DNA from 2 places in the Clostridium moutaii genome. Region 1 is predicted to be linked to the other one. Evidence: a T-box and tRNA genes for the amino acid it is inferred to sense, from the RefSeq annotation. Region 1 holds a T-box; the other holds one or more tRNA genes.
The links. The T-box of region 1 lies ahead of asnS (asparagine--tRNA ligase). A T-box ahead of a tRNA ligase gene usually reads a tRNA of that ligase, here a tRNA-Asn.

Region 1 (15,824 bases):
CGTTGAGAAGGTTTGGAACTGTTTATGATGTGGCAAATGCAGTATCTTTTTTAGCATCATCTAATGCAGATTATATAACCGGTCAAGTAATAAATATAGATGGTGGAATGGTAATGTAAATTTTTAAAGGTCAGGTGAAATTTATGAAAAGAAAAGTTGTAATTACAGGGCTGGGAGCAGTTACACCAGTTGGAAACGATGTTGATACTTTTTGGAATAATATAAAAAGGGGAGTTTGTGGAATAGATTTTATTAAAGCATTTGATACAGAAAATTTTAAATCAAAGTTGGCAGCTGAAGTAAAAGACTTTGATGCTGATAAAATTTTAGGTAGAAGAGAAGCTAGGAGACTTGACAGGTTTTCACAATTTGCCATGGCTTCTGCAGAGGAGGCAGTTAAGGATTCAGGGATTGATTTGGATACCATGGATAAATATAAATTTGGGGTTTTAGTAGGATCCGGTATTGGTGGAATAGGTACCATAGAAAAAGAGCACAGTACTCTTATAGAAAAAGGTCCTAATAAAATCAGGCCGCTATTTATTCCAATGATTATAGGAAATATGGCAGCAGGAAATATAGCCATAAAATTTGGAGCTAAAGGTATATGCACTACAGTGGTATCAGCTTGTGCTACAGGTACTAACGCTATTGGAGAAGCCTATAAAATTATTGAAGATGGAAGAGCTGATGTGATGATTGCAGGAGGAGCGGAAGCTTCTATAACACCTCTTTCTATATCTGGATTTATATCATTAACTGCCCTTAGCAGGAGCAGTGATCCTAAGAGAGCCTCCATTCCGTTTGACAGGGAAAGAGGAGGATTCGTCATGGGAGAAGGTTCAGGTATTGTTATAATGGAATCTTTAGAACATGCCCAAAATAGGAAGGCACATATATACTCCCAAATAGTTGGATACGGTTCTACATGTGATGCCTATCATATAACATCTGTAGCTCCGGATGGAGAAGGACCGGCAAGAGCTATGGAAATGGCAATAGAGGAAGCAGGAATAGATAAAAAGGAAGTTTCTTATATAAATGCTCATGGAACAGGTACTATAAGTAATGATAAATCTGAAACTAAAGCTATAAAAAAAGTATTTGGAGATCTTGCAAAAGATATACCAGTGAGTTCTACAAAATCCATGACGGGACATCTCTTGGGCGCAGCAGGAGCAATAGAGGCTATAATATGTGTTAAATCCATGGAGGATAATTATCTCCCACCTACAATAGGTTATAGTGAAAAGGATGAGGAATGTGATCTTGACTACATACCTAATAAAGGCAGAGATGTAGAAGTTAAATATACTATGTCTAATTCCTTGGGATTTGGGGGGCATAATGCGGTTATTCTATTAAAAAAATGGAGTGAGTAATATGGATTTTAAAGCAATTGAAAATATTATAAAAACTATGGATGATTCAAAACTTGGGTACTTAGAAGTTAATTGGCAGGACATATCTATAATAATGAAGAAAGAAGGAGAGAGAGGAAATATAAAGCAGATAAATTTTGTAAAAGAAGATGAACCTAAAGAAAATGATATGTTAAAGAAATATGTCAGTAAAAAGAAGGATAAAGAGAATGGCACATTAGGTGAATTGAGCTCGGATAAAAAAGAAAAAAATGTTGTAGGAGAAGATAATAATATAAAGAACGTTATATCACCTATTGTAGGCACCTTTTACAGTTCGCCTAACCCGGGGAAACCTGCTTTTGTAAGCATAGGATCTAAAGTAAAAAAGGGAGATACTCTTTGTGTAATAGAGGCCATGAAGCTTATGAATGAAATTCAAACTGAAGCAGATGGTGAGGTAGTGGAAATTTTGGCTAAAGATAAACAGATGGTGGAGTATGGAGAAACACTATTTAAAATAAGGACCAATATCTAAAATTAATGATATTTTTCAACTGATTGCATGAATATAGAGAGTTATGGGAGGAAAAGATGCATATGGATGAAGATAAATTTAATGTGAATTTTGGATTAAAAGAGATAAAAGCAATTATCCCACATAGATATCCATTTTTACTGATAGATAAAGTTACGTATATGGAACCAGGAAAAAGAGTTACAGCTTATAAAAATGTTACTGGGAATGAGTATTTTTTTTCAGGACATTTCCCAGAGGAACCTGTGATGCCAGGAGTACTTATAATAGAAGCTCTGGCTCAAGCTGGAGCTGTAGCTATATTGAGTAAAGAAGAATTTAAAAATAAGATAGCCTTTTTTGGGGGAATAAATAGAGCAAAGTTCAGAAAAAAAGTAGTACCTGGAGATACACTGAAATTGGAGGTTGAGATTATAAAAGTTAAAGGCCCTGCAGGAATAGGAAAGGCAGCAGCATATGTTGAAGATAAAAAAGCTGCAGAAGCGGAATTGATGTTTATGATAGGGGACAAAGACTAAATTGTCAGGAGTTGAGTTTTAAAAAATGTTTAGTAAAATTTTGATTGCAAACAGGGGAGAAATAGCAGTTAGAATAATTAGGGCATGCAGGGAAATGGGCATAGAAACTGTGGCCGTATATTCTGAGGCTGATAGGGAAGCCCTTCATACACAATTAGCAGATGAAGCCATTTGTATAGGGCCTGCTTCTCCTGGAGAAAGCTATTTAAATATGCAGAACATAATAAGTGCTACAGTTTTATCTGGCGCTCAGGCTATTCATCCTGGATTTGGATTCCTATCTGAAAATAGCAAGTTCGCCAGTATATGTAAGGAATGTAATATTGATTTTATAGGGCCTGCTCCAGAGTGTATTGAAGGAATGGGTAATAAGTCCAATGCCAGAGATATAATGAGTAAGCATGACATTCCAATTGTACCGGGTTCAAATGGAGCTGTGACTTCAGAGGAAGAGCTTTTGCAAGTTGCCGAGAGTATAAAGTATCCTGTTATGATAAAAGCTTCAGCAGGTGGCGGAGGAAGAGGCATAAGAGTTGTATACACAGAAGATGAGCTTATAAAAAATTATGAAAATGCTAAGGCAGAGGCTAAAGTTGCCTTTGGTGATGACACCATATATTTGGAGAAATTTATAGAAAGACCAAAGCATATAGAAATTCAGATACTGGCAGATAATTTTGGGAATACAGTTTACCTGGGGGAAAGAGACTGTTCCATGCAAAGAAGAAATCAAAAGGTTCTGGAGGAAGCACCGAGTAAAGTTGTTACAGAAGAACTTAGAAGATCTATGGGAGAAACAGCAGTAAAGGCCGCTAAAGCAGTACATTATAATAATGCAGGAACTGTGGAGTTCCTTTTGGATAAAAGCAATAATTATTATTTTATGGAAATGAATACACGTATTCAGGTGGAACATGGTATAACTGAGATGGTAACCGGAATAGATCTTATAAAGGAACAAATAAAAATTGCAGCTGGAGAGAAACTTGGATTTTCTCAGGAAGATATAAAAATCCAGGGCCATTCTATAGAATGCAGAATAAATGCAGAGAATGTACAAAAAGGATTTATACCTTCGCCAGGGAAAATAAAAGATTTATATGTACCAGGTGGTTTTAATGTAAGGATAGACAGTGCAGTTTATTCAGGATATAATATTTCTCCATATTATGATTCTATGATAGCAAAGCTTATTGTATATGGTAAAAATAGAGAAGAAGCTATATGCAGGATGAAAAGAGCTTTAGGAGAATTTATTATAGAAGGTGTTGATACCAATATAGATTTTCAATTTGAAATCATAAATAGTGATGAATTTATAAATGGAACTTATGATACAAAATTTATAGAAAATAATTTAAAGTGTTAGAATGATGTTTTTCTCCCATGGCTCAGCTAACGCCCTCAGCTTTGTAAAGTGGGGGATAAGCAACCTGAATAAGTTTTTCTAAGGTTCAGGTGGAGAAAAGCATTCTTTAAAAGAGGTGATAAATCTTGTTGAATAAATTGTTTAAAAAGACAAAGTATATTACAGTAAGTCAACAGGCTTTAAGTGACATTCATGATAATTTAAATAAAAAGCCCAGCATACCAAACGGCATGTGGGTAAAATGTGACGGCTGTGGTAGGATATTGTACAAGAATGATCTGAAAAATAATTATAACGTATGTCAGTACTGTAACCATCATTTTAGAATAAATGCAAAAAAAAGAATAGATCTTATAATTGATAGAGAAAGTTTTTGCGAATTTGATGAGAATATGACTTCAGTAAATCCCATAGAATTCAAAGGATATGAAAATAAGATTAAAGATATGCAGAAAAAAACAAATATGACAGAGGCAGTAATAACAGGGCGAGGTACTATATTGAAAGAAGATGCAGTAATATGCGTTATGGATAGTAATTTTATGATGGGAAGCATGGGTTCTGTAGTAGGAGAAAAGATAACTAGAGCAGTAGAAAAGGCTATAGAGTTAAAACTTCCACTGATTATTTTTACAGCTTCTGGAGGAGCAAGAATGCAGGAAGGGATCTTTTCACTTATGCAAATGGCTAAAATAAGCGGAGCCATTTCCAGGTTAAATGAGGAAGGACTTCTTTATATATCTGTACTTACAGATCCTACTACAGGAGGAGTCACAGCTAGTTTTGCCATGCTTGGAGATATAATATTGGCGGAGCCGGGTGCACTTGTGGGATTTGCAGGGAAAAGAGTAATAGAACAAACTATAAGACAAAAACTTCCCTCTGGATTTCAAAGTTCGGAATTTCTATTGCAGCATGGATTTGTAGATAGTATAGTCTCAAGAGAAAATTTAAAAAATACTTTAGGAAAAATATTATCAATTCACAGTAAAAATAGATAATATTTCAAAAATTTTATATAAATTTTCTAGAGGAAAGGAAGCTCTTATATGGAAAAATTAGAAAGAGTTCAGAAAATCTTAAATAAAAGACTTGATAGCAAAGATGTGTGGAAAAAGGTGATTTTGGCAAGGATGATAGAAAGGCCAACTTCCTTAGATTATATAGAAAATATATTTGATTCTTTTATAGAACTCCACGGAGACAGGTATTTCGGAGATGATCCATCTGTAGTATGCGGTATCGGATTGTTAGATGGGGAACCTGTGACAATAGTAGCCCAGCAAAAGGGGAGAAATACTGAAGAAAATATTAAAAGAAATTTTGGCATGCCGGAACCTGATGGATATAGGAAAAGTATAAGGATTATGAAACAGGCTCATAAATTTGATAGACCTATTATATGTTTTGTGGATACTCCTGGGGCTTTTTGTGGCATGGAGGCAGAAGAAAGAGGACAGGGAGAGGCTATAGCCAGAAATTTAATGGAGATATTTAAATTAGAGGTGCCTATAATATCTTTGATAATAGGAGAAGGCGGAAGTGGAGGTGCTCTGGCTTTTGCTGTGGCAGATTCAGTATGGATGCTGGAAAATTCCATATATTCTATTTTATCTCCGGAAGGATTTGCGGGTATACTTTGGAAGGATGCCTCTAAAGCCAGGGAAGCAGCTGCAGTTATGAAGATTACAGCTGAAGATTTAAAAAAGTATGGTATAATAGATAAAGTATTAAAAGAACCTGCAGGCGGAGCACAAAAAGATGTGGGAAAGATGTCCCGGGTTATAAAGGAGCAGCTTATAGAAAAAATAGGCATACTTAGGAAAAGATCTAAAAAGGAATTACTGGAAAACAGGTATAATAAATTTAGGCATATTGGAAAATTTTTAGACTAGATAATTAAATTATCATATTTTAATAGGGGTGAATTTCATGAAGATTAAGGTGCTGTGTACTCGTAATTTTGGTGATGAGAATATGGATAATATAAAAAAACTGGGATATGATATAAAGGTTGTAAGAGAAAGAGAAGCATGTTATACAGAGGAAATGAAGGATACAGAGGTGCTGCTTTGTTATGATCCATTTAAAACTTTAGATATAAGTAATATGAAAAAGTTAAAGTGGATACAATTATTTAGTATAGGCATAGATCAGCTGCCTATAGATGTAGTTAAGAAAAATCACATATCGATTACTAATAATAGGGGTGGATATAGTATACCTATGGGTGAGTGGATAGTATTAAAAATACTGGAAATGTTAAGGCACAGTAGAGGATTTTATGAAAAGCAACAAAATAAATTATGGAAAATGGATACTAATATACTGGAATTATGGGGTAAAACTGTAGGATTTATTGGAACGGGCAGCATAGCTAAGGAAGCTGCAAAAAGGTTGGCAGGATTTGATGTGGAAATTGTAGGATTGAATACAAAGGGTAGAGAAGTACCTTATTTTAATAGATGTTTTTCATCAGCAGATATGAAAGATATGCTGAAACTATGTGATATAGTTGTAATAACTATTCCTTATACTGAAAAAACGCGACACTTGATTGATGAAGCTGCATTTAGGTCTATGAAAAATGGAGTTTATATAATAAATACAGCAAGAGGAGCAATAATGGACGAAAAGGCTTTTATAGAAAATGTAAGAAATAAAAAGATAGCTGCAGCTGCACTGGATGTAGTGGAAGAGGAGCCCTTAGATGAGAATAGCCCTTTGTGGGAGTTTAAAAATGTAATAATAACACCACATAATTCATGGATATCAGAAAGAGCAGATATCAGAAGATTTAATATGATATATGATAATTTAAAAAGATATGCATCAGGCGATAAATTAAATAATTTGGTGGATGTATATAGAGGTTATTAAAATTATATCAAGTGATTCTTAGGTTTGACAAAGTCTTTCTACAAAGAATGCTTCCTATGTGAAACCTTAGAAGAATCAATTCAGGGGCGGAGCAGTGCCTATCGTACCTGAGGGATGTTAAATAATTCAAATTAAAATAAACTGCAGGGAATAGCCTGGTATATTCCTTGCAGTTTATTTTTGTTAACTAAAAAATACTATTGATTTTGATTTGATGTTGAAGGTGTAGGTGGTATAAAAGTTCTTGCTGCAAGTTCTTGATCGTATAGATAAAGTGCAGCTGGATTATCACCTATTCTTTTCAGTGCTTGAATGCCATTGTTAAATGTATTCTCTTCTTCAACCTGTTCATTGACAAACCATTGAATCAGGGCTATGGATGCATAGTCTTTATCTTCATTGGCTGTAGCCATTAAATCGTTAATTCTTGAAGTAACGATTTGTTCATGTTTTAAAGCAGCTTCAAAAACAGCAAGTGGTGATTCGTAATCATTTTTAGGATCAGGGAATCCTTTTATAGTGATATCAGCACCTACTTGATTTAAATAGTCAAAAAATTTTGATGCATGAAAATTTTCTTCCTGTATTTGAACCTTGAAAAAGTTGACAAAACCATTCAAGTTTTCTCTTGCAAAATATGCCTCCATGGCTAAATAAATATTAGCAGAATAATATTCGAAATTTATCTGATCGTTTATAGCTTTTTTTAATCTTTTGCTTAACATTATAAGACCTCCTAAATAAAATATTATTATATAATAGTATATATTACATAATAACACACAATAATGAAATGTCAAATATTTAGAGCGGCTCAAAGATCTTCAATATTATTTAAGGAAGCAACCTATCTATATTAAGCATACCAGCGCCTTGATACCATTTAGGAATATTTAAAAGATCACATGATATTTTGAGAAGTGATGTTAGATCATTAAAAGTGAGCGCAGGATTATTTTCATATATAAGAGCACATATCCCGCTTATATAAGCTGCTGCACAGGAAGTACCGGTATAACAGATATATGGATCTTCCAGAGATTTTGGATATATTTTAACTCCATTTCTTTCAGATATATATTCTGTATTAGAATTTGTAGAGCATATATTTACACAACCAGCGGTTAAATTAGGTTTTTCAATTTTGCCTACAGGTCCACAGGAAGAATAGATATATGGCTTAATAATTTTAGAGCTCGTGTCTATTCCAGCTACGGTTAAACAATTGTTAAGAATGGCTATACCTCTTATACTGCCTTGAACATTGCCACAATGTCCTGAAGGTACTACAACAGTTATATTCATCTCTACTGCCTTTTGGAAGGCCTTTTCGAATAGAGATAATATAAAATAATTGTTTACACATAATTCGAAAGGAAGACAAATTACCTTTATGTTCTCATTTTCACTTTCATTTAGGAGAAGTTGAATTGAAAATAAAATATCTGATACGAATCCTTTTCCGAGGGAATTGAAAGCCTTTATAGAGTAAATATTACTGTTTTCTGCGATACCCTTGTACACTCCACCGGATTCATTCCCATTTCCACATATAATTCCACTTATAAAAGTACCATGTCCATTATCATCGTAAGGATATTTGTATTCTCTTATTAAGTCTATAAATTTCTTGATCTTATTTTTGGGGTTTAGAAGATCAGGATGAGGATAAACACCTGAATCTACTACACCTATGCATATACCCTTTCCAGTAAGCTTATATTTCTCCTGAGAGACTATACCGTTTGAAGTAAGTATACTTTTCCCAGCACATAACAGGGCAAAACAATCATTTGAAATATGACTTACTTGGGGTAATTCTATTATCCTACTTATAGCATTAGGTGTTAAAAGAGCACCTATACAATTTATAATGGGGATAGAACGCAATACCTTTCCTTTATATGATCTTATTTTTTTTTCTATAGTTTCGGGCAGAGAATTATATTGTATTATTATTCTATAACTTTTGTATAAGTTTTTATCCATTGATGATCTTAAATTAGGTTCTAGTTTATTTTTAATGGAAAACATATCATTCCCCTTAAGATTATTTATAATATATTATAATAGTTATTATAATATATGTGCCATGGTTGAAAATAATTAAAGACGAAAGTAGTTATCTGATAATAAAATCAATCTTCCTTGATGTTAAAGGTCTTTTTGCACAAATTGAAAAATGCTTTTGCTGTTGGAGTAAGAGTCCTCTTGGAACTTAAAATTAAATATATTGATCTGTTTAGAGATATATTGTTCAATTTGCTTTCTCTTATGAGTCCCAAAGATATATAATCTCTGAATACTTGGTTTGAAACTACAGATATACCCAATCCTTTTTTTACAAATTGAACAAGTGTATCTAAATTATTTACCTCAAAATATGAATTTATATTGGAAATATTGTATCCATTTTGTTGAAGAATATCCTCAAAAGTTTTTCTAGTGGCAGAACCTTTTTCACGTAATACAAAATTATATTTAAAAAGCGAAGCTATGTCTATAATATCTGGAATATTAAGTGAAGGATGAGATATGATAACTAATTCATCCTTAGCTAATTTATAACTTTTAATTTTTTCATCATTTACTTGTTCTCCCACTAGACCAATTTCATAGTCAAATCTTATTATATTTTTAATTATCTGGGCAGAGTTTAATTCTACAACGTCAAAAGTTACATCAGGATATATGTCATGAAATTTTTTTATTAAAGAAGGAACTATAGCGTTGCAGGGTGTTGTACTGGCAGCTAATTTAAGCTTGCCGCTTATAGTTTCATTAAAGTTTACTAAGGTATGTATGGCTTTATCACGGGTGTTTAAGATTTCTATGGCAAATTTTAAAAAAGATTCACCGGCAGGAGTTAATACTACCTCCTTTGAAGTTCTGTCAAAAAGTTGTACTTTTAGTTCTTTTTCAAGAGTAGCAATATGAGAGCTGATAGCAGGTTGTGATAAAAATATGGAGTTCGCAGCCTTTGAAAAACTTTTAAACTTAGCTACATTTATAAAAGCATCTATTTGTTTAAAATCCATTTTTAAGTATCCCCCCAAAATAAGCTGTTTTATTTAATCATTTAAAGTTCCTGTATTAATTATATAGTTACCTTTAAGATTAGTCTAATATATTTATCAACCTTTCCATTTTAACACTAATATACCTATAATCATAATTATTACTCCTGCTATTTTATTTAGAGTAAAATTGATTTTGGGGGAATCAAACAGACCAAAAAAATCAATTAAAGCTGCTGCTAGCAGCTGAGATACAAGTATTATTGCAATAGAATGGGTTGTGCCCAGAGATTTAATCCCCTGCATTACAGTAAAAGTTATAATTACTCCCAGGACGCCACCAAAGAGATATAATTTTCTGCAGTGGTTTATGTTTTGAAAACTTCCTTTTCCAACTAATAAAACTATTATGAGTGTTATTATAAAACCAATACCTTGAACTATTGCATTGGTAGCCCATAGACCTATTTTTTCGCTAAGTCTGGTATTAAAGACTCCTTGAATACTCATACTTATTCCAGCTATTATTGAATATAATATGCCAAACATAAATTATCACCTTCCAAAGGTTAGTTTAACCATAACAAATTTATATTATTTAAATTTATATATCTAATAAATTCATTTATGAAACATGAAAGTATTAAAAGAAAATATTGTATAATCAACTGATTCTTAGGTTCAGGTGGGGGTTACTCATAAGCAATGGTATCCATCGAATAAAAAAATATTCTCAAGATATAAAATCTTGAGAATATTTGAGGTTAATAACATCCAGATTTTTTTATTAAAAAAGAATTATTATAATAATAAGCATTTTCTATTTCTTTTAAGGAGAAACCCAGCTTGTTTCCTAAACTTATAAAATCTTCAAATAAAGTTATGTAATGATCTTTAGAAGAAGATATTACAAAATCATTTATATCAATGTATAAGTTTAGAAATTGAGATGTTATATCATATTCATTGGGTTTTATTTTTATTGAAATATCGGTAAATCCTTTCTCAATACCTAAAGTTAACATAAAACATAGAGAATTTACATAGCTTTTTAAAATTAAGTCCTTATTTATAGTTTTATTATTACTCCAAAAATTAAAACATCGGGTTTCATTAGCCAGTTGAGCCATTTTTACTTGAAGAGCAAGGGTTTTTTTTGAAATTAAAGAGGTTTTATCAATAGAAATGCCTTTTCCAATTCTCTGATCCAAATTTTCTTGTAATTCAAATAATTTCATAAGATTCATAAATAGGCTTCCTTTCCTTTCTATATTCATGTGATTATTGAAAAAAAATTTTTATAATTACTTTTCCTATATATTATATTTTAACGAAATTTAATAAATATTGAAACAATGTGCAACCGGTTACAGTAAAAATTTTAAATATTTTTTTCAAAAATTTAATACATAAATACACAACTAATAAAACTTCTACAATTTTATGAAAAATTATAGAAGTTTTATTAGTTTAAAGGTGTCAATTTGTAAATTACATTTACTTCTTAGTTATAGCAGTCTTTACTGTTATCCCATTTATTTTCCCCAACTTCCCGGTCATGGCACTTATTTCATCCGAGCTGCCATCCACTATTGTTGATATAATGGAAACATTTCTTTCTCTATAGGGAATACCCAATCTTCCAACTATGATACTTGCAAAAGAATGAAGTATATCATTCACTATTGAGGCATTTTCAAGATCTTCTACCACTATAGCAACCACGCCAATTCTTTTATCCACAGGAGTTCCTCCTTAAATTAAATATTTATCTTCATATTAAAATTCAGCAGAACCAGTTGTCCTAGGGAATGGAATTACGTCTCTTATGTTAGACATTCCAGTCATATACATGAGTATCCTTTCAAATCCTAGGCCAAAACCTGAATGTTTTGTTTCGCCATACTTTCTAAGTTCTAAATACCACCAGTAATCTTTTTTATTAAGACCAAGCTCCTCTATTCTTCTTTCAAGTACATCATATCTTTCTTCTCTCTGACTTCCTCCAACTATTTCACCTACCCCTGGCACTAATAAATCGGCTGCAGCCACTGTCTTGCCATCCTCATTCTCTCTCATGTAGAAAGCTTTTATCTTCTTTGGATAATCAGTGACAAATATAGGTTTATTAAATACTTTCTCAGTTAAGTATCTTTCATGTTCTGTTTGAAGATCAATTCCCCATTCCACGGGATATTGAAATTTCTGCCCGCTTTTTTTGAGAATATCCACAGCTTCAGTATAGGTTATTCTTCCAAAGCTTGAGTTAGCTACGTTATCTAGTCTATCAAATAGGGTTTTGTCTATGAAGGAATTAAAGAATGACATCTCCTCAGGAGCATTTTCCAGTACATAATGTATTATATACTTTACCAAATCTTCGGCTACATCCATATAATCCTTTAGTTCGGCGAAGGCCATTTCGGGTTCTATCATCCAGAATTCAGCGGCATGCCTTGCTGTATTTGAGTCCTCAGCTCTAAATGTAGGACCAAAGGTATATACATTTCTAAAGGCTAGAGCCATGGTCTCAGCAGACAGCTGGCCGCTTACAGTTAAATTTGTTTCTTTACCAAAGAAATCCTTGGAGAAATCTACAGTTCCATCATCTTTCTTTGGTATGTTATTTAAATCCATGGCAGTTACTTTAAACATTTCACCAGCACCTTCACAGTCACTGCCTGTTATTATGGGAGTATTGGCATATACAAAATTTCTTTCCTGAAAAAATTTATGAACTGCATAAGCCGCAACAGAACGGACTCTAAATACTGCAGAGAAAGTATTGCTTCTAGGCCTTAAATGAGCTATAGTTCTTAAATATTCAAGAGTATGTCTTTTCTTTTGCAGCGGATAATCTGAGGCCGAATTACCTTCTAATACTATTTTATTAGCTCTAAGTTCAAAAGGTTGTTTTGCATCTGGAGTAAGAACCAATACACCTTCTACGGAAAGTGATGAGCTAATGGCCAATTTTGATATTTGTTTAAAGTTTTCAAGCGTATCGTCAAAGACTATTTGAATATTTTTAAAAAATGATCCATCATTTAATTCTATAAAACCAAATGATTTAGAATCTCGTATAGTCCTAATCCAACCTGAAATTTGAATATTTTTATCTGTAAATTTTTTAGTTTCTCTATACAGAGATTTTATTAATGTTGTTTCCATAATTTCCTCCTCCGTAAATATGTTATATTTTTAAATTGTTAATAAAAAAGTCTTTCATCCTCAAAGGGACGAAAGACTTTATATTCGCGGTACCACCCAATTTGTCATGAAACATGACCAACCTCAAGATAAAAAAGTGTATTTTATTATCTTTCACATTAAGGTGTTGAATACCTCTAAGCCTACTTTCCCAAAGAATTTCGGTTAGAAACTCCGAGATGTTCTTCAATATAGACTTATATTGGACTTTCACCATGACCAATTCGCTTTGAATAGTTTCTATATTTACTCTTCTCTTCATAGTTTTATAAATTTAAATGATTTTATCTATGCAAAATTATGAATCTTCATTTTAAAATTATAATGTTTATAAGATCTATTGTCAATAATTATAAAATATAAAATTTTAAATGATTCAAAAACATTTGCATTTGGATCAATTCCTTATTTCAAATTCATCTATAAAGGTATAATAATTTGGTTTAGTAACGGAAGTAAGCTTTACATATCGGGCATTTACAGGTTTATCTAAAGTGAGGTATATTGGATACTTTGAACCATGTCTGTCCGAAAAAGGTACGGAAGGTATTCTTAAAAGTCCTACTGGAGTGAAATTTATTCCATCTTTAGATACGGCAATGGAAGCTCTTTCAGGAAGTTCAGCCCAAGGTATAGGGTCTCTAAGGTAGCTTACCATAAATTGCTGTACTGATTCTATTTTGCCTAAATCTATATCTATATCTATAGGATCATTATACCATCCTACAAAAGCCTTGTCTTTTACTGAATTAACAGAGGAGTATTTACCATCCGTAAGTTTGGTAAAGCTTATGTCATTATACTTTTCATCAGGCAAAGGTATAATAGAGTAGCTGCAATTTTTAGAAACCAAATGTGGCAATTTATTGATGGCATCTACTTTAACTGCTGCTGAATTTGATGGCTTTGAAACATTACCGGAAAATCCCAGGGACTTTACTGTGTAAGTATGGAATTTTATATTTTGTTTTAATAGAGGTGTGTCTATAATAGTTTTGGAAAAATCTTTAGGGTTACCACCGTATTTTCTCTGAACCATAATTCTTGAAATCAAAATATTATCTCTATATATTTCATAACCACATATGTTATCCGTATGCTTAGGGGATGACCAGGTTATCTTAAATTTATTTTTTTCTATAATTGCCACAGCTAGGTCTTGAGGATTGTCTAATTTTTTATCAGGCAGCTTTCCTTTTTTTACATAATATGAGTATGCCTCATTAAATCCGCCGTCTATATTATCAGGACTGTAATAATGACTATAGGAAAAGCATATTATATTGTCTACACAAGGACTTTCTAATGTGAGCTGTTTTAAAAACCTATTTAGAAGTGCACTGGAGTTATTTACATAGTCAAAACTTTCGGCATTTGCCCAAAATAACATTCCCGGTTTTTTATCTACGGCTTTTCTCAGGGAAGTATACCAGGAATTAACCTCATCCAGGTTCAATCTTCCGCTGCCTACACAGTCCTGCGGACAAAATATGTCTCCACTTTTAAAATTGGTTTTTGAAAATAGATACTGCCAGTTAGCAGAATACTCTTTTGAAGTACCAGCAGATGAATTCATAAATGGAGATAATAGAACTGGTAGATGTTCCCCCTTTGAATCAAGATAATTTAAGTGAATGTTAATGGCATTGGCAAGATTACCGAATTCACTGGTTTTATTAAATCTGGCGTTGTCAATTTCATAGGGGAAGTACCACCCATAAAAAGCATCTGGATATTTAGAATGATACTTTTTATATAGATCATCAGCTATAATATTAGACCGCTCCATCTGAGAATTTAGCCAAAGATAATTATCTGCTGGTATCTGCCACCAGTCACTATTGAAATTGGGCTCTATAAAAACCTTCAGATTTAAATTTTCCGCATTTTTTAAACACAATTCTACAGGATCTACATTTCCATATATTTTTTTATATCCGGCAATATTATTTTTATAACAGGTTTCGGTTATATTTCCTTGAGTTTGAGAAACGTTTGTTATTACGATATATCTCATTTTGTTATCTTTAAGGTAGCTTAATTCCTTTTTCCAATGAGCGTTGTCCCAATGCTGTGTCATATCCAACTGTATAAAAGATCCAGTTACTATTGGATAATTTTTGCTGGATCTAAGAGGACTGTTAAAATAAATAAATGTAAAAATAAAAATTGCTATAATTAAAGTTATGGATATATGTTTTTTATTCCACATGATAATAGATTTCCCTTTCTTAATTTTAAAAATAATGAAATGTGTTCTATATTCAAATATTAACATAATAACATATAAAATAAAAAAGAGTAAACCTTTAAAAGGTTTACTCTCCTGCAAGTAAGAAAATATTTTATTTATAAGTTTATCTTTTTTATATCTTTCGAATGTTCCAGTGAACCTTTGTTTTTAACCAACAGTATTTCACTTAAAATGCTAAAAGCTATTTCCTCTGGCTTTTCTGAGGCAATATTAAGTCCTATGGGAGTATATACTTTTTCCAATGTATTTTTTGGTACGCCCTCTTCAATTAATTTATTTAGTATGAATAGGATTTTTTTAGTGCTCCCTATCATTCCCGTATAAGCGGTATCCTTTAGGACAACAGCTTTTAGCGCCTTGAAATCATCTTTATGTCCTTTAGTTACTATTATAACATAAGTTGATTTATCTATGGGGTATTTAGATAGGTTTTCACCTATGTCTCCCTGTACTATTTCATCTGAATCCTTAAAAAAGTCATCATTTGTAAACTCTTCTCTGTCGTCAAATATTGCAGTGTGAAATCCTAATAGCTTACCAAATTTAAATAGGTATTTTCCAATATGTCCTGCGCCCGCTATGATAAGCTTAGGTTTAGGTGTAAATAATTTTATAAATCCATGCAGTTCTCCTCCACATCGCGCATCTAATTCTCCATTTTCAGTTAGATTATAGGA
Region 2 (15,824 bases), on a different contig from region 1:
TGCATTGGTACCTCTTACCGTCTTTATTATTCCGTATATTTCTAGGCTTGTAGAAAACTCACTTCTAGAAGTAGATAGTGGGACTATAGAAGCTGCAGAAGCAATGGGAGCAACATCTTTTCAGATAATATGGTACTTTTTACTTCCGGAGGCTATGGGATCACTTGTTCTGTCACTTACTACTGCAACAATAGGGCTTGTAGGAGCTACTGCAATGGCAGGAACTATAGGCGGGGGAGGAATAGGAGATGTAGCAATATCCTATGGATATGAGAGATTTGATACTGAAGTAATGATTATTACAGTAATCCTGCTTATAGTATTTGTTCAACTTATACAAACAATAGGTAATACGCTTTCCAGAAAAGTTAGAAGACATTAAAAAATTTTAAGGGGGAAAATATAATGATAAAAAAAATACTAAAACCTACTATAGCATTACTGCTTGTATTTATATCAGCAGTAGTTTTGGGAGGATGTGGATCAAAGAACAGTGCGGATTCCAGCACAAAGAAGGAGATAAAATTGGGAGTTTCTCCAGGACCTTACAATGATCTTTTTAATGCAGGTGTAAAACCAATTCTTGAAAAAGAAGGTTATAAAGTCACATTAGTGAATTTCTCAGATCTTCTTCAATCAGAAGTCGCATTGACAGAAGGAAGTTTGGATTTTAATGTTGCGCAGCATAATGCTTATGTTAAGGCATATAATAAGGAAAAGAAGGCAGACCTTGTGTCTATAGTAAAAATCCCCACAGTAAGGGCAGGAATTTTCTCTAATAAACACGCATCAATAAATGAGGTTAAGCAGGGAGACACAGTATTTATTCCTAAGGATCCATCAAATGCGGCAAGAGCTTATTCACTACTTGAAAAGGCAGGATGGATTAAGATAAAAGAAGGAGTAGTAAAAACTCTTGCAACTCAAAAGGACATAGTAGAAAATAAATATAATCTTAAAATAGTTGAAATGGATTCTTCACAAATACCACGTTCTCTTAATGAAGCAGATTATGCAGTGCTTCCAGGAGCTATTGTGTATATGGCAAAGATAGATGCAACTAAAGCGCTTCTCTCGGAGACGCTTGTAGATGATCTCTATATAACTGTTGCAGTAGATGGCAAGAATAAAAATGCAAAATGGGCACAGGATATAGTAAAAGCTTATAAATCACAGGAATTTAAAAACTATTTAAAGGCAAATAATTCTAAAGGATATTGGGTCTTACCAGACGATCTCAAATAAATATAAAATTCGTTAGTATTATAGTATACCAATTAAAAAAGAAGCTTTATAAAGCTTCTTTTTTAATAAATTATTCCCATAAGAAAAAATTATTTTAAAAAGGTATTGACAATAAATCAAAAGCACAGTATAATATTAAACTGTAGTGCAAATGAAAAAATATCTGGTGGTAATAACGTGAAGGTAACACCCCTTACCATTTCGAACAGGAAGGTTAAGCTTCACAGTGCCCATGGTACTGCAGGGGAGGCCCTGTGGGAGAGCAGGTCATCGCCAGGTAATATATGGATCTTTAGCTCAGTTGGTTAGAGCAACCGGCTCATAACCGGTTGGTCCGGGGTTCGAGTCCCTGAAGGTCCACCATACGGGGGTATAGCTCAGCTGGGAGAGCATCTGCCTTGCACGCAGAGGGTCAAGAGTTCGAATCTCTTTATCTCCACCAAATGAGTAACAATTCGTTACTCGTTTTTTATAGAAATTTATGTTTTGTGTGAATTATTCCGTGGTAGCTCAATGGTTGAGCATTCGGCTGTTAACCGAAGGGTTGGAGGTTCGAGCCCTCTCCACGGAGCCATTTTAATTATATAGATAGTTTAAAAGAAAACCGAAAGTCGTGCTGACTTTTGGTTTATTTTTTTATCTGTTTATTATTATGTATAGTATATTAAGTATAATCAAATTATTGTGAAAATTTATTTGATTTTAGAAGGGATTTTAATTTATAAGTAGAATATATAAATTAAGCGCAAAGTAAGAGGAGGAATTGCTTATGAAAAAATATTCAACAAAGCATTTAAGAAATGTGGGAATCATTGGTCATAGTGGATCCGGAAAGACTACATTAACAGAAGCAATACTTTACTATACAAAGGCTATAGATAGATTTGGAAAAATTGAAGATGGAAATACTGTTAGCGATTATGACACTGAAGAAAAAAAGAGAAAAATATCTTTATCTACATCAGTAGTTTCGTGTGAGCATAATGATGTAAAGATAAATTTAGTTGATATGCCAGGATATTTTGATTTTATAGGAGAAACTATGGAAGGATTAAGAGCCATTGATATAGCTATGATTGTTGTGTCAGGTGTATCTGGGATTCAGGTAGGGACTGAAAAGTCCTGGAATTATGTGAATAAAGATAATCTTCCCAGAGCTTTTTACGTAAATAAATTAGATAGAGAGAACTCCGATTTTGGGAAAGTATTGGAAGAATTAAAACAAAAATTTGGTATATCTGTGGTGCCTGTTCAATATCCTATAGGTAAAGAAAACGATTTTAGAGGCGTTGTAAATGTCATATCAAGAAAAGCTAGAATATTTGATAATAAAAGTAAATCTATGATAGAGGCAGATATACCCGAAGATATTTTAGAAAAAGTAGATGAATGTAAAAATATGATTATGGAAGCTGTAGCAGAAACAGACGAGGAGCTTTTAGACAAATACTTCAATGAAGGTACTTTAAGTGACGAGGATATATATACGGGACTAATAAATGGATGTTCAAAAGGAGATGTGGTACCCGTAATGTGTGGTTCCGCCTTAACTGGAATAGGAATAGAAACCTTAATTGAAGATATAATTGAATGTTTTCCTTCGCCTGAAAATTTAGAGTTAGTTAATGCCAAAAATATAAAAGATGATTCTGAACTTAGTGTGAGAATAAATGAAAGAGAACCTTTTTCGGCTTTTGTTTTTAAAACTATAGCAGATCCCTTTGTGGGAAAATTATCCTTATTTAGAGTTATAACCGGAAAGTTAAAATCTGATATGACAGTATATAATGTTAAAAAGAATAAAAATGAGAAAATAGGCGCTATGTATTTTCTAAAGGGCAAGCAGCAGATTCCTACCTCTGAGATAACAGCAGGGGATTTAGGTGCTGTAGCTAAACTACAATTTACAAATACGGGAGATACTTTATGTTATCCTCAGTCTTCTATAATGTTTGAAGATATTAGTTTCCCCCAACCAGTAATTTCAATGGCAGTTTTACCTAAATCTAAGAATGATGAAGATAAAATATTAAGTGGATTAAATAAGTTAATAGAAGAAGATCCCACTTTTAAGATATCAAGGGATATAGAAAATGCGGAAGCAATAATATCGGGCTTAGGCGAAACACATATTGATGTAATATCATGTAAATTAAAATCTAAATTTGGTGTAGAAGTTGTTTTGCAAGAGCCCAAGGTACCTTATAGAGAAACTGTAAAGAAAACTTCAGATGTTCAGGGAAAACATAAAAAACAATCAGGTGGACATGGGCAATATGGAGATGTAAAAATTAAATTCGAACCAAGAAGTGATGGAGAAGATAATTTGGAATTTGTAGATAAAGTAGTGGGGGGAGTAGTGCCAAGACAGTATATACCAGCGGTTGAAAAGGGATTGAGGGAATGTGTTAATCATGGAGTCCTAGCTGGTTATCCCGTAATAAGATTAAAGGCCACTTTGCATGATGGTTCCTATCATCCTGTAGATTCTTCAGAAATGGCATTTAAGGTAGCTGCTTCCTTAGCATATAAGAAGGGGCTTTTAGAAGCTGAACCTATATTATTAGAACCAATTGAACATGTGGAAATATCCGTGCCTGAATATTACATGGGAGATATAATCGGTGATATCAATAAAAAAAGAGGAAGAGTACTGGGAATGGAAAGTTCTGAAGGGCAGCAAATAATAATAGCTGAAATACCTCAAGCCGAAATGTTTAAATATGCTACGGATTTAAGATCTATGACTCAGGCTAGAGGAGATTTTACAATGAGGTTTGAGAGATATGAAGAAGTACCAAGTTCTGAGGTTAATAAGGTAATAGAAAATAAGAATAAAGTGAAAATTAAACAAGAATAAAATTAAAGAAGCTGCCTCAAAATAAAATTTGAAGGCAGCTTCTAAAATTTATGTATATTTCTATTGGTTAGAATAAATAATAATCCCATTAATAATTATTCAATTAAGGAGATAATTTATGTCTGAATATAAAATGAACATAAAAGGGAAGATTGCTTTGGAGGACTATAGCAGTATATATGATTATATGTCAATAATAGGGGAAAATGATAATTTAACTATAGAGATAAATGATGATGAAAATAAAAATAAGGAAATTATATGCAGTATGTTAAAAAATAAAAAATTTATCATCAGTTTAAATGAAGCTTATGGTGGAAAGAAATATTGTATCAAGGCATTTAAAAATATAGATTAAATTAAAAAAGTATTGTTTATATGTTATAATAAAAAATTATAAGGACTATATTGTAAATGTATGTTCAACTGTTTAATAAGGAGAGAAATGTATGATTAAATTATATATAACAAGGCATGGAGAAACGCTATGGAATACCGAAATGAGAATGCAGGGGAGGAAGGATTCACCGCTCACTGAAAGAGGAATTCAACAGGCTAATCTGTTAAAAAAAAGGCTGGAAAATATAGATTTTAGTGTAATATATTCTAGTCCGCTAGGTAGAACAGTAAAAACTTCAAAGATATTAGCAGGCCAAAGAAATATACCCATAATAAAAGATGATAGACTTATGGAAATAGACTTGGGAAAATGGGAGGGTTTTAATCAAAAGGAAATTGAAGAGAAAAATTCAAAACAGCTTCATAATTTTTGGACCAATCCCAAAATTTATGAGCCGGATAATGGTGAGAGGTTTGAGCAGGTAAGAGCACGGATAATACCTTTAATAAAAGAGGTTATAAACAAGTATGAAGGTAAGAATGTACTATTTGTGACTCACACCATAACTTTAAAGATTATAATGTCATACTTTGAAGACAGGTCTTTAGAGGAGTTTTGGAATACGCCTCATGTTCATCAGGCAAGCCTAAGTGAAGTAGATATACAAAATGGACAAGCTACTGTTATATTATACGGGGACTCATCACATTTAGGAGATGTAGAAAAAATAGAAACAGTATAATTAAAGAAATAAAATTAGAGTATATTTTAGAAAAATGGATAAAATGTCAGGTATATTAGGTATTTAACTGTAAAATACTTAATATGAACAAATACAAGAGTTGATTAAAAATAGATTTAATAATATTATTAAATAAAGGTCAAAGAAAGTCAAAGTCAAGAAGGTGATGAAATGGCAAGATTATCAGATATAATAGAAGAGTTTATAAAAGATATGTTTAATAACAGTGATGAAACTCAACTTCAAATTGGAAGAAATGATTTAGCTAACCATTTTAGTTGTGCTCCTTCTCAGATAAATTATGTTTTAACTACTAGGTTTACTGTTGATAAAGGCTATTATATAGAGAGTAAAAGAGGAGGCGGCGGATGTATAATTATAAGAAAGATGGAGTTTAACTGCAATAGAAATTTACTCAAAACTATAGTTGAAAAGATAGGAGACAGTATAACTTATAATTCTGCTGTACAACTTATAGAGGGACTGTTTGAGGAAGAAGTAATAACAGAAAGAGAAGATATGATATTAAAGACTGTGGTAAATGATAGAACATTAAATGTCTCACTTGAAAATAAGAATAAATTGAGGGCAGATATATTAAAAGCTGTTATGGTGCTTGTGTTTAATACACCTAAATTTGTTATTAATAGATAAATTTATGATATAATAAAGATATATTATAAGTGAATAAAACATATGTATGGGAGTGATAATGTGCTTTGTGATATATGTAAAAAAAATGAAGCTACAGTTCATATAACGAAAATAATAAATGGTTCTAAGCAGGATATTAATTTATGTGAAAAATGCGCTATGGAAAAAGGAGAACTTAATTTTGTACCTCAGATAGATTTCGTATCCCCATTTAGTTTTCAAAATATATTGAGTGGAATTATGGATTATATGATAAATGCTAATAATGAGCAATATAAGAGTTTTGATATATCATGTAAAAATTGTGGAACTTCCTATAGTGAATTTAAGAAAACTGGTCTTTTAGGATGTAGTGAATGTTATAAGAGCTTTAGTAGTATTCTAGGACCGATAATTAAAAGAGTTCAGGCAAATTTGGATCATACAGGGAAAATACCAAAACGAGCGGGTAAAGATATAATTGAAAAGAAAAAACTTTTGAAATTAAAAGCAGATCTTCAAAAAGCAGTATCATTAGAACAATATGAAAAGGCAGCAACAATAAGAGATATGATAAAACAGATTAACGTACAGATTAGACAAAACAAAGATGATAAAAAGGAGGGTTAGCTATGGACAATTGGATGACTACTTGTAATAATGATGAGGATTTGGTTATAAGTAGCAGAATGAGGCTGGCAAGAAATCTGGCTAAAGTTCCTTTCCCCCGTAAATTAAGTGTAGAAAAAAGTAAAGAAGTAATTAAACGTGTAGAAAATGCATTTTATGCTTCTTCTAATACTGAACAGGAATTTAGGACTAATTATTTATGGGAAAAGAATAATAATGAAAGGCAGCTTTATTTGGAAAAACATCTTATAAGTAAAAATTTAATAGACAACAGTGATAAAACGGCTTTTATTCTTAATAACAAGGAAACTGTAAGCATTATGATAAATGAGGAAGATCATGTAAGAATCCAGTGTATAACATCAGGATTAAATTTAGAAGAAGTATATGATTTAAGTGATAAAATAGATGATCTTCTGGAGGAAAATCTAGAATATGCCTTTGATGAGAAACTAGGATATTTAACAGCATGTCCTACCAATATAGGTACAGGATTGAGAGCATCTGTTATGATGCATCTGCCGGCGCTTTCCTTAAACAATCAAATGAATGGACTGTTAAATGCTCTAGCTCAAGTGGGAATGACTGTTAGAGGACTGTATGGCGAAGGTTCTAAACCAGTGGGGAATATATACCAGATCTCTAACCAGGTGACTTTAGGGCGCAATGAAGAAGAGATATTAAGTAATTTAAAGGCCATAGTTATTCAGGTTATGAATGAAGAAAAAATTTGCAGAGAAAATCTCATGAAAAAATATAAAAATGAATTAGAGGATAGGATTTACAGGGCACTTGGTATATTGAGATCAGCTGTACTTTTAAATTCAAATGAATGCCTCAAACTTTTATCTGATGTAAGATTAGGAGTTGAGATGGGAATAATTAAAGACGTGAGTAAGGTCACATTGAATAATCTTTTAGTAAATATACAATCAGCTGCAATACAGAAAGAATATGGTAAAGATTTATCAAGTAGTGAAAAAGACTTTGATAGAGCAAAACTCGTTAGAAAAAAATTAGCTGTAAATACAGTTCAATAAAGAGGAAGGTGAAATAAATTATGATGTTTGGAAGATTTACGGAAAGGGCACAAAAAGTATTGATTTATGCACAAGAAGAGGCACAGGCACTTCAACATGGGTATGTGGGAACAGAACATGTACTTTTGGGAATATTAAAAGAAGATGGAATAGCTAAAAACCTTTTGAACAATATGAGTATTACTATTGAAGCAGTAAGAAGTTTTATAGAGGAATATGAAGGTAGAGGGGAAATAGATTTATATAACAAAGAGATTCCGCTTACCCCTAGGACAAAAAGACTCTTGGAATTGAGCTTATTTGAGGCTAGAAATTTAAATCATAATTATATTAGCCCGGAGCATATTTTACTTGCGTTAATTAGAGAATCAGAGGGAGTGGCCTTTACTATCCTGAATAATTTAGGAGCTGATTTCAATAAGCTGAGAAAAGAACTTGTGGATGCACTTTCAGGAGAACAATCCTCAAATTCAAATGGAACCAAGAAAGAAAATGGGGAGCCGACTCCAACTTTGGATCAGTTTGGAAGAGATTTAACGGATATGGCAAGAGAAGGAAAATTAGATCCCGTCATAGGTAGGGACAAAGAAACTCAAAGGGTATTGGAGATATTAAGTAGAAGAACTAAAAATAATCCTTGTTTAATAGGTGATCCGGGAGTTGGAAAGACCGCTATAGCAGAGGGATTGGCAGAAAAGATAGTCTCAGCTAATATTCCAGAGCTTTTAAAAGGAAAAAGAGTGGTTACACTGGATCTTTCTTCAATGATAGCAGGTTCAAAATATAGAGGAGAATTTGAGGAAAGACTTAAGAAGGTTATGGAAGAAATAAGAAAGTCGGGTAATGTAATATTATTTATAGACGAAGTTCATACTATAATAGGAGCAGGAGCAGCAGAGGGAGCTATAGATGCTTCCAATATATTAAAGCCGGCTTTAGCCAGAGGAGAAATACAATGCATTGGGGCTACAACAATAGATGAGTATAGGAAGTATATTGAAAAGGATGCTGCCCTTGAGAGAAGATTCCAACCTATACTAGTAGGAGAACCTACTAAAGAAGAAGCGGTTTTAATATTAAAAGGATTGAGAGATAAGTATGAGGCCCATCATAGAGTAAAGATAATAGATGAAGCTATTAATGCCGCAGTAAATTTATCAGATAGATATATTACAGATAGATATTTACCGGATAAAGCTATTGATCTAATTGATGAAGCAGCTGCTAAAGTAAGGATACAAAATTTAATTGCTCCACCGGATTTAAAGAATCTGGAAGGAGAACTTGAAAAGAGAACTAAAGAGAAAGAAGATTCTATTAGAGTTCAAGATTTTGAAAAAGCAGCTAAATTAAGAGATGAAGAAAAAGAATTAAAGGATAAATTAGAGGGACTGAAAACTAATTGGAAAACTAAAAAAGAGGTATCTACCCTTATAGTGGGGGAACCACAAATTGCATCAGTTGTATCTCAATGGACTAATATTCCGGTAGAAAAGCTAACTGAAAAAGAATCAGAGAGACTTTTAAATTTAGAGGCAATTCTGCATAAAAGAGTAATAGGTCAGGACGAGGCAGTTAAGTCTATATCAAGGGCAGTGAGAAGAGCCAGGGTGGGACTTAAAGATCCTAAAAGGCCTATAGGTTCATTTATATTTTTGGGACCTACTGGTGTGGGAAAAACTGAACTTTCAAAAGCATTAGCTGAAGCCATGTTCGGTGATGAAAGCAATATGATAAGAATCGATATGTCCGAATACATGGAAAAGCATACCGTATCCAGACTTATAGGCTCTCCACCAGGATATGTAGGATATGATGAAGGCGGTCAGCTTACTGAAAAAGTAAGACGAAATCCATATTCAGTAGTATTATTTGATGAAATAGAAAAAGCACATCCCGAAGTATTTAATATATTATTACAAATACTTGAGGATGGAAGATTAACAGATGGTAAAGGAAAAACTATAAACTTTAAAAATACTATAATCATAATGACATCAAATGTGGGAGCATCTACTATAAGAAAACAAAAATCTATGGGATTTGCTTTTGCAAGTGGGAATGAACAGGAAAATCAATATGAAAAGATGAAGGATAACATAATGGAAGAACTTAAAGAGTCCTTTAGACCTGAATTTTTAAATAGAATTGATGATATAATAGTTTTCCACCAGTTACAGAAAAAAGATTTAATACAGATAGTAAAACTCATGCTAAGAGATGTTTCTACAAGACTTAAGGATCAAGATATAGAAATTAGTTTCACTGAAGATGCTCAAAAGTTATTGGCGAAAGAAGGATTCGATATAACTTATGGTGCAAGGCCACTTAGAAGGGCTATAACTAAAACTGTAGAAGATAAACTTTCAGAAGAGATGCTGAAGGGAAATATTAAAAGAGGAGATAAAGTAGAAGTAGTGGTAGATGGTGAAGAATTATCCTTCAATAAAGTGAATTAAGACTGGCCTCAATCAAGTGATTCTTGGGTTCAGGTGGAACTTGCACATAAGGAATGTTTTCATCTGAACCTTGGAAAAACTTATCCGAGTGCGTAGCAGTGCTACCCCACTTTACAAAGCTGGTGGTGTTAGCAATGATAGTCATGGGATAAAATTAAACTTTATGCTTTATGGGCATAAAGCTTAATTTTTATTGAAATTCAAATATTCTTCACAAAATCGCGTGATAATATTGTATAATTATATCTTATACGGGAGGAGATAATTGAGTGGTAAGGAAGAAAACTGTTTTTACGTGCCAGAAATGTGGATATGAATCTCCAAAATGGATGGGAAAGTGTCCTAATTGCAACAGCTGGAACAGTATGTTGGAGGAAATTAAATCTCCTCAGACAGCATCTTTTCAACATACGGGATTTAGCAGCACGCCAAAAAGTATAAATAATATAAAATCCGGTGAATATGAAAGGCTTGATACTGGTATAATGGAATTGAATAGAGTTGTTGGTGGGGGTATTGTGAGAGGATCTATTACTCTTATATCAGGCGCCCCGGGAATAGGAAAATCTACTTTGCTTTTACAAACTGCCAGTAATATTGCTGAAAAATATGGGAAAGTATTATATGTTTCAGGAGAGGAATCAGAAGAACAAATAAAAATGAGGGGCGATAGACTTGAAGCATTATCTGATGATCTCTTTATAGTTTCGGAAACTAATTTGGATAAAATAGAAGAACATATAGAGAAAAATAAACCTATATTTGTAGTTATAGATTCTATACAGACTTTATTTAAAGAATCTATTAGCTCAGCACCAGGTAGTGTGTCTCAAGTAAGGGAAACTTCTAACGATATTATGCGTATAGGCAAAGAAAATAATATATCCTTTTTTATAGTAGCTCATATTACTAAACAGGGAGAATTAGCGGGACCGAGAGTACTTGAGCATATGGTGGATACTGTGTTGTCTTTTGAGGGAGAAAGAACAGAGGAATTTAGAATACTTAGAACTATTAAAAATCGTTTTGGTACTACCAGTGAGATTGGTGTATTTGAAATGATAGAAAATGGACTCAGAGAAATAACGAATCCTTCTGCAGTATTTTTAGAGGAAAGAGCACTTCAAAAAGAAGGTTCTGTAGTTATAGGGATAATGGAAGGCAAAAGACCTATTTTAGTTGAAATACAGGCTTTAGTCAGTCAAACTAGGGCTGTTATTCCAAGAAGAACAGTAGTGGGAGTAGATATTTCCAGGTTGAATTTAATTTTAGCGGTATTAGAGAAAAAACTTAAAATACCATTTTATAATTGTGATGTTTATGTAAATGTGGTAGGAGGACTTAAAATAGATGGTACTTTTGGTGATTTAGGACTTGCGGTTGCCCTCATATCCAGTGCTAAGTCTAAAGAAATAGTATTAGATAATTTTTTGGCCATAGGTGAAGTTGGCCTTACGGGGGAGGTCAGGCCGGTATCATATTGTGGTAGAATTGTAAATGAAGCAGAAAAAATGGGATTTAAAAATATAATAGTGCCAGATAGGAATAAAGAAAAAATAAATGCTAAGGAAATAAATGTTATAGGAGTATCTTCTCTGAGAGAGGTATTAAATAAAGTTTTTTAATTAGGGTGATAATTTTGAGATTGGAAAAGGAAAAAGAACTTAAAAGCATATTGAAACTTTTAGCGCCAGGGACTCAACTTAGGGAGGGACTCAGGAATATATTAAAAGCTAAAACGGGTGGACTTATAGTTTTAGGAGACAGCGAACAGATATTAAAAGTTGTGGATGGTGGATTTGCTATTAATTCAGAGTACAGTCCGTCCTATATATATGAGCTTGCAAAAATGGACGGGGCCATAATACTTAGCAGTGATTTAAAAAAGATATTGTATGCAAATACTCAACTCATTCCGGATTCCAGCATTCCAACTTTTGAGACTGGCACGAGACATAGGACAGCAGACAGAGTGGCCAAACAGACTGGAGCCATAGTTATAGCCATTTCTCAAAGAAGAAATGTTATAACTATATATAAAGGTTATATTAAATATGTACTTAGAGATAGTAGCGTTATGTTAGGAAGAGCTAATCAGGCCCTTCAGACCTTGGAGAAATATGTATCCGTATTAGATAGAGTGGTCAGTAATCTCAATATACTTGAATTTCAAGACATAGTTACACTATTTGATGTAATGACGGCTATTCAGAGAACTGAAATGGTAATGAGAATTGTATCTGAAATCGAAATATACATATGTGAACTTGGAAATGAAGGAAGATTAATTTCAATGCAGTTGAATGAACTTATTAAGAGTATTGAGCGAGATGGCATATTGATGATAAGAGATTATTGTCAAAGCAACATGGATTATGACGATATATATAAACAAATTCAAGGAATAACTCAAGATGAATTGTTAAATCTTGATTTTATTTCTAAGGCATTAGGATATGTAGGAGTACCTCTTGTGGATACCTTAATATCACCAAGAGGATATAGAATGTTAAGCAAGATTCCTAGAATACCATCTAATGTAATAGACAATTTAGTTAAAAACTTTAAAGAGCTTAAAGGTGTTATGGAAGCATCTTATGAAGAACTTGATAAGGTTGAAGGTATAGGTGAAGCTAGAGCTAGAGCTATAAAAAATGGTCTCAGAAGACTTAGAGAACAGATTATGATAGATAATAAGCTTTAGCACAAAATAGTATATTAATATTATTTTGTGCTAAAGGCTATCTAAAAGAGTATTTACCAAGAGTATTTATTTTATCGTATTCCTTTAAAAGTATGTCATATAAATTTAAATCCAGTGCATTGCACAGGGAAGTAAGATAAAATAAATTATTACCTATCTCATCTTGTATTACATCTCTGCAATTATCACATAATGTTCCTTTTATTTGTGTGCTTAAACAGGTTTTTAAGGATTCAATATCTAGATTAGTGTTTTCAAGTGTATTCTGCTTTTTGGCACGAACTTCTATACAACCGCAATTTGTAATGGATTTTACAATTGCTCTATTTATTCGGGCATTTGATTCTTGAAGTTTAGTTATTATATCTAAAATGCTTTTATGTCTTAATAACGATTCATTTACAGTATTTTGAAAATCATCAAATATTACATCTTTCATCAAGCTCAACTCCTTATATAAATTTAGCATATTATTTACAAGCTTTAAATGGTTTCATAAGTAAAAATTATTCTATTTATATAATAAACCAAGAATAATTTTATGAATAGGGGGATTAACATGTAAAAAATGGACAAAAACTGTTTATGAACTTTATTTTTTGGTATAATTATGTAAAGGATGCTAAATTAATTTATTTCCATTAAGTAAATAATTTATTAAATAAGATTAATTTTATTGAAAAAATTATTTTCTTAATATATATTAGATGTAAAAAGGTAACAAAAATTAATTTATTAATTATAGAGGAGGTGAGTCTATTGTTAACAAAAATACTTAGAGGGCTTTTTACAATAATAGGCTTAATATTGGGGTATTTAGTGGGAAAAAGTGCTATAGATTCTGCTTATTTTTCTAAAGTAATTTACTTAAGCAATAGTCCTATAAAAAGAATTTTATTTTTAATTGTGTTAACTATACTTTTTGGAATTATAATGTTTTTAATATCACCTTGGATTAATTCGATTATTATGAAGGTAATGGATTATATTGAGAAAAGTCTTCAAAAACTTCCTGCAACTGAAATTGTATTTGGAGTTGTAGGGGCACTAATAGGACTTCTTGTATCGGCAGTATTTCTTGATTTATTATCTAGAGTGCCAATTGTAGGTGTTATGCTGGCAGTAGTGGTAGCTATACTCATGGCTGCAATAGGTGCTAATATTGCTATACGAAAAAGAGAAGAAGTTATGTCACTACTTTCTAATATAGGTTCTCGAAGACTTCAGGGCACTAAAGAAAAAAAGAACAAAAATGAACATAAAGGATATCCTAAGGTTCTAGATACATCGGTAATAATAGATGGAAGAATATTTGATATATGTCAGACAGGATTTGTAGAAGGACCACTTGTTATACCTAATTTTGTATTGGCAGAGCTTAGGCATATAGCTGATTCTTCAGATGGATTAAAAAGGACTAGAGGAAGAAGAGGCTTGGATATATTGAACAAGATACAAAAGGAATTAAATATTGATGTAATAATATATGAAAAAGATTTTCCTGATATAGGTGAAGTGGACAGCAAGCTTTTAAAGCTCTCTCAGGTTTTAAACGGTAAGGTAGTTACCAATGATTATAACTTAAATAAGGTCGCAGAATTTCAGGGAGTTCCAGTCCTGAATATAAATGAACTGGCAAATGCAGTAAAGCCGGTTGTGCTTCCAGGAGAAGAAATGAATGTACAGATAATTAAAGATGGTAAGGAATCAGGTCAAGGTATAGCTTATCTGGATGATGGTACGATGATAGTTATAGAGGGAGGGAAAAAATCCATAGGGGAGACAAAAGATGTAGTGGTGACATCTGTTTTACAAACGGCAGCAGGAAGAATGATATTTGCAAGGCAAAAAGGGGAGTCATAATTTATGAGCGATAATTGTGCTATTATTGTGGCAGCTGGTAAAGGAAAGAGAATGAAAAGTAATATTAATAAACAATTTATTAATATTGAAGGTAAACCAGTACTATATTATTCAATTGATGCATTTAATAGGAACCCTTTAATAGACAGTATTGTAGTGGTTTGTGGGAGAGATGAAATTGAGTACTGCAGGGAAAATGTAGTTAAAAAATATAGCTTGGATAAAGTTGTAAAGATAATTGAGGGAGGACGAGAGCGTCAGAATTCAGTATTTAATGGATTAAAAGTCTTAAAAAATTGTGGTATTGTTTTAATCCATGATGGGGCAAGGCCGTTGGTTACAAGCAAGATTATTGAGGATGGAATAAGGTACTCTAATATGTATGGGGCATGTGCCTGTGGAATGAAACCCAAGGATACAATAAAGATTAAAAGTGAAAATGGATTTTCTCGTACTACTTTGAATAGGGAAGAACTTTTTTTAGTTCAAACTCCCCAATGTTTTAAATATGATTTAATTTATGGCTGCCATAAAAAAGTTATTGAAGAGAAAATTCAGGTTACTGACGATACTATGGTAGTGGAGCATTATGGAAATAAAGTTTATTTATATGAAGGAAGCTATGATAATATAAAGATAACTACACCTGAAGATTTAAATATAGCTGAAACTATATTAAAAGGTATGGAGTAAAATAAAAATATGTTATATAAATTAATATAACATAAAAGACATAATTATTTATAACTTAAATGGGAGAGTAAAATGGAAAATGATTTATTCAATATAAAATGGGACAATACTAGGGTAAGACAAATGAGCCCTCTGACACTTGCTTTTATAGGAGATGCAGTATATGAAACATTTGTACGAACATATTTAGTAAATAAGTACAGGAATATGCAGGTACACAATCTTCATGTAGAGGCCATAAAATTTGTAAAGGCTCATTCTCAGAGTGAAATTATAAAAAAATTAGAAAAAAAATTGTCTAATGAGGAATTATATTTCTTTAAAAGGGGCAGAAATGCTAAATCAGCAACAACCCCTAAGAATGCAGATGTGCAGGAATATAGATTTGCCACTGGATTTGAAGCTTTGGTAGGCTTTTTGTACTTAACTGGGGAAGTTGATAGATTGAATTTTTTATTTGAATCTATAATTATGTTAAAAAACAAAGGGGAATTTTAAATAACTTTAAAGGTAAAACTAATTAAATGCACCCTAAATTCTGAGAGAGTTGTATCAATTGTGGTAAAGTTTTTCAAAGAAAAAGAGATCTGTGATTAAGATGATAAAGTCAGGGCA

Region 2: it has a tRNA-Asn gene. The T-box ahead of asnS (asparagine--tRNA ligase) is inferred to sense a tRNA for this amino acid. The anticodon was not compared.

The regions. Positions count from the first base shown of each region.
Region 1 covers NZ_JBGEWD010000010.1:72,377-88,200, forward strand. Annotated here, with positions in the region: gene fabG (3-oxoacyl-[acyl-carrier-protein] reductase) at 1-119, shown strand, start outside; gene fabF (beta-ketoacyl-ACP synthase II) at 144-1,382, shown strand; gene accB (acetyl-CoA carboxylase biotin carboxyl carrier protein) at 1,384-1,899, shown strand; gene fabZ (3-hydroxyacyl-ACP dehydratase FabZ) at 1,962-2,417, shown strand; gene AB8U03_RS11440 (acetyl-CoA carboxylase biotin carboxylase subunit) at 2,443-3,786, shown strand; gene accD (acetyl-CoA carboxylase, carboxyltransferase subunit beta) at 3,912-4,787, shown strand; gene AB8U03_RS11450 (acetyl-CoA carboxylase carboxyltransferase subunit alpha) at 4,836-5,681, shown strand; gene AB8U03_RS11455 (phosphoglycerate dehydrogenase) at 5,719-6,666, shown strand; gene AB8U03_RS11460 (ferritin) at 6,864-7,391, opposite strand; gene AB8U03_RS11465 (S8 family serine peptidase) at 7,501-8,700, opposite strand; gene AB8U03_RS11470 (selenium metabolism-associated LysR family transcriptional regulator) at 8,805-9,704, opposite strand; gene AB8U03_RS11475 (DMT family transporter) at 9,801-10,232, opposite strand; gene AB8U03_RS11480 (dUTP diphosphatase) at 10,448-10,930, opposite strand; gene AB8U03_RS11485 (TM1266 family iron-only hydrogenase system putative regulator) at 11,181-11,426, opposite strand; gene asnS (asparagine--tRNA ligase) at 11,463-12,854, opposite strand; T-box leader at 12,916-13,164, opposite strand; gene AB8U03_RS11495 (DUF4434 domain-containing protein) at 13,291-15,105, opposite strand; gene AB8U03_RS11500 (XdhC family protein) at 15,243-15,824, opposite strand, start outside.
Region 2 covers NZ_JBGEWD010000029.1:2,456-18,279, reverse strand. Annotated here, with positions in the region: gene AB8U03_RS17360 (methionine ABC transporter permease) at 1-382, shown strand, start outside; gene AB8U03_RS17355 (MetQ/NlpA family ABC transporter substrate-binding protein) at 406-1,245, shown strand; rRNA gene rrf (5S ribosomal RNA) at 1,408-1,524, shown strand; tRNA gene AB8U03_RS17345 (tRNA-Ile) at 1,532-1,608, shown strand; tRNA gene AB8U03_RS17340 (tRNA-Ala) at 1,612-1,687, shown strand; tRNA gene AB8U03_RS17335 (tRNA-Asn) at 1,745-1,819, shown strand; gene fusA (elongation factor G) at 2,015-4,105, shown strand; gene AB8U03_RS17325 (hypothetical protein) at 4,224-4,463, shown strand; gene AB8U03_RS17320 (histidine phosphatase family protein) at 4,555-5,187, shown strand; gene AB8U03_RS17315 (CtsR family transcriptional regulator) at 5,359-5,841, shown strand; gene AB8U03_RS17310 (UvrB/UvrC motif-containing protein) at 5,902-6,450, shown strand; gene AB8U03_RS17305 (protein arginine kinase) at 6,453-7,490, shown strand; gene AB8U03_RS17300 (ATP-dependent Clp protease ATP-binding subunit) at 7,511-9,949, shown strand; gene radA (DNA repair protein RadA) at 10,219-11,574, shown strand; gene disA (DNA integrity scanning diadenylate cyclase DisA) at 11,589-12,653, shown strand; gene AB8U03_RS17285 (DUF1573 domain-containing protein) at 12,691-13,092, opposite strand; gene AB8U03_RS17280 (PIN/TRAM domain-containing protein) at 13,413-14,516, shown strand; gene ispD (2-C-methyl-D-erythritol 4-phosphate cytidylyltransferase) at 14,520-15,209, shown strand; gene AB8U03_RS17270 (Mini-ribonuclease 3) at 15,282-15,707, shown strand.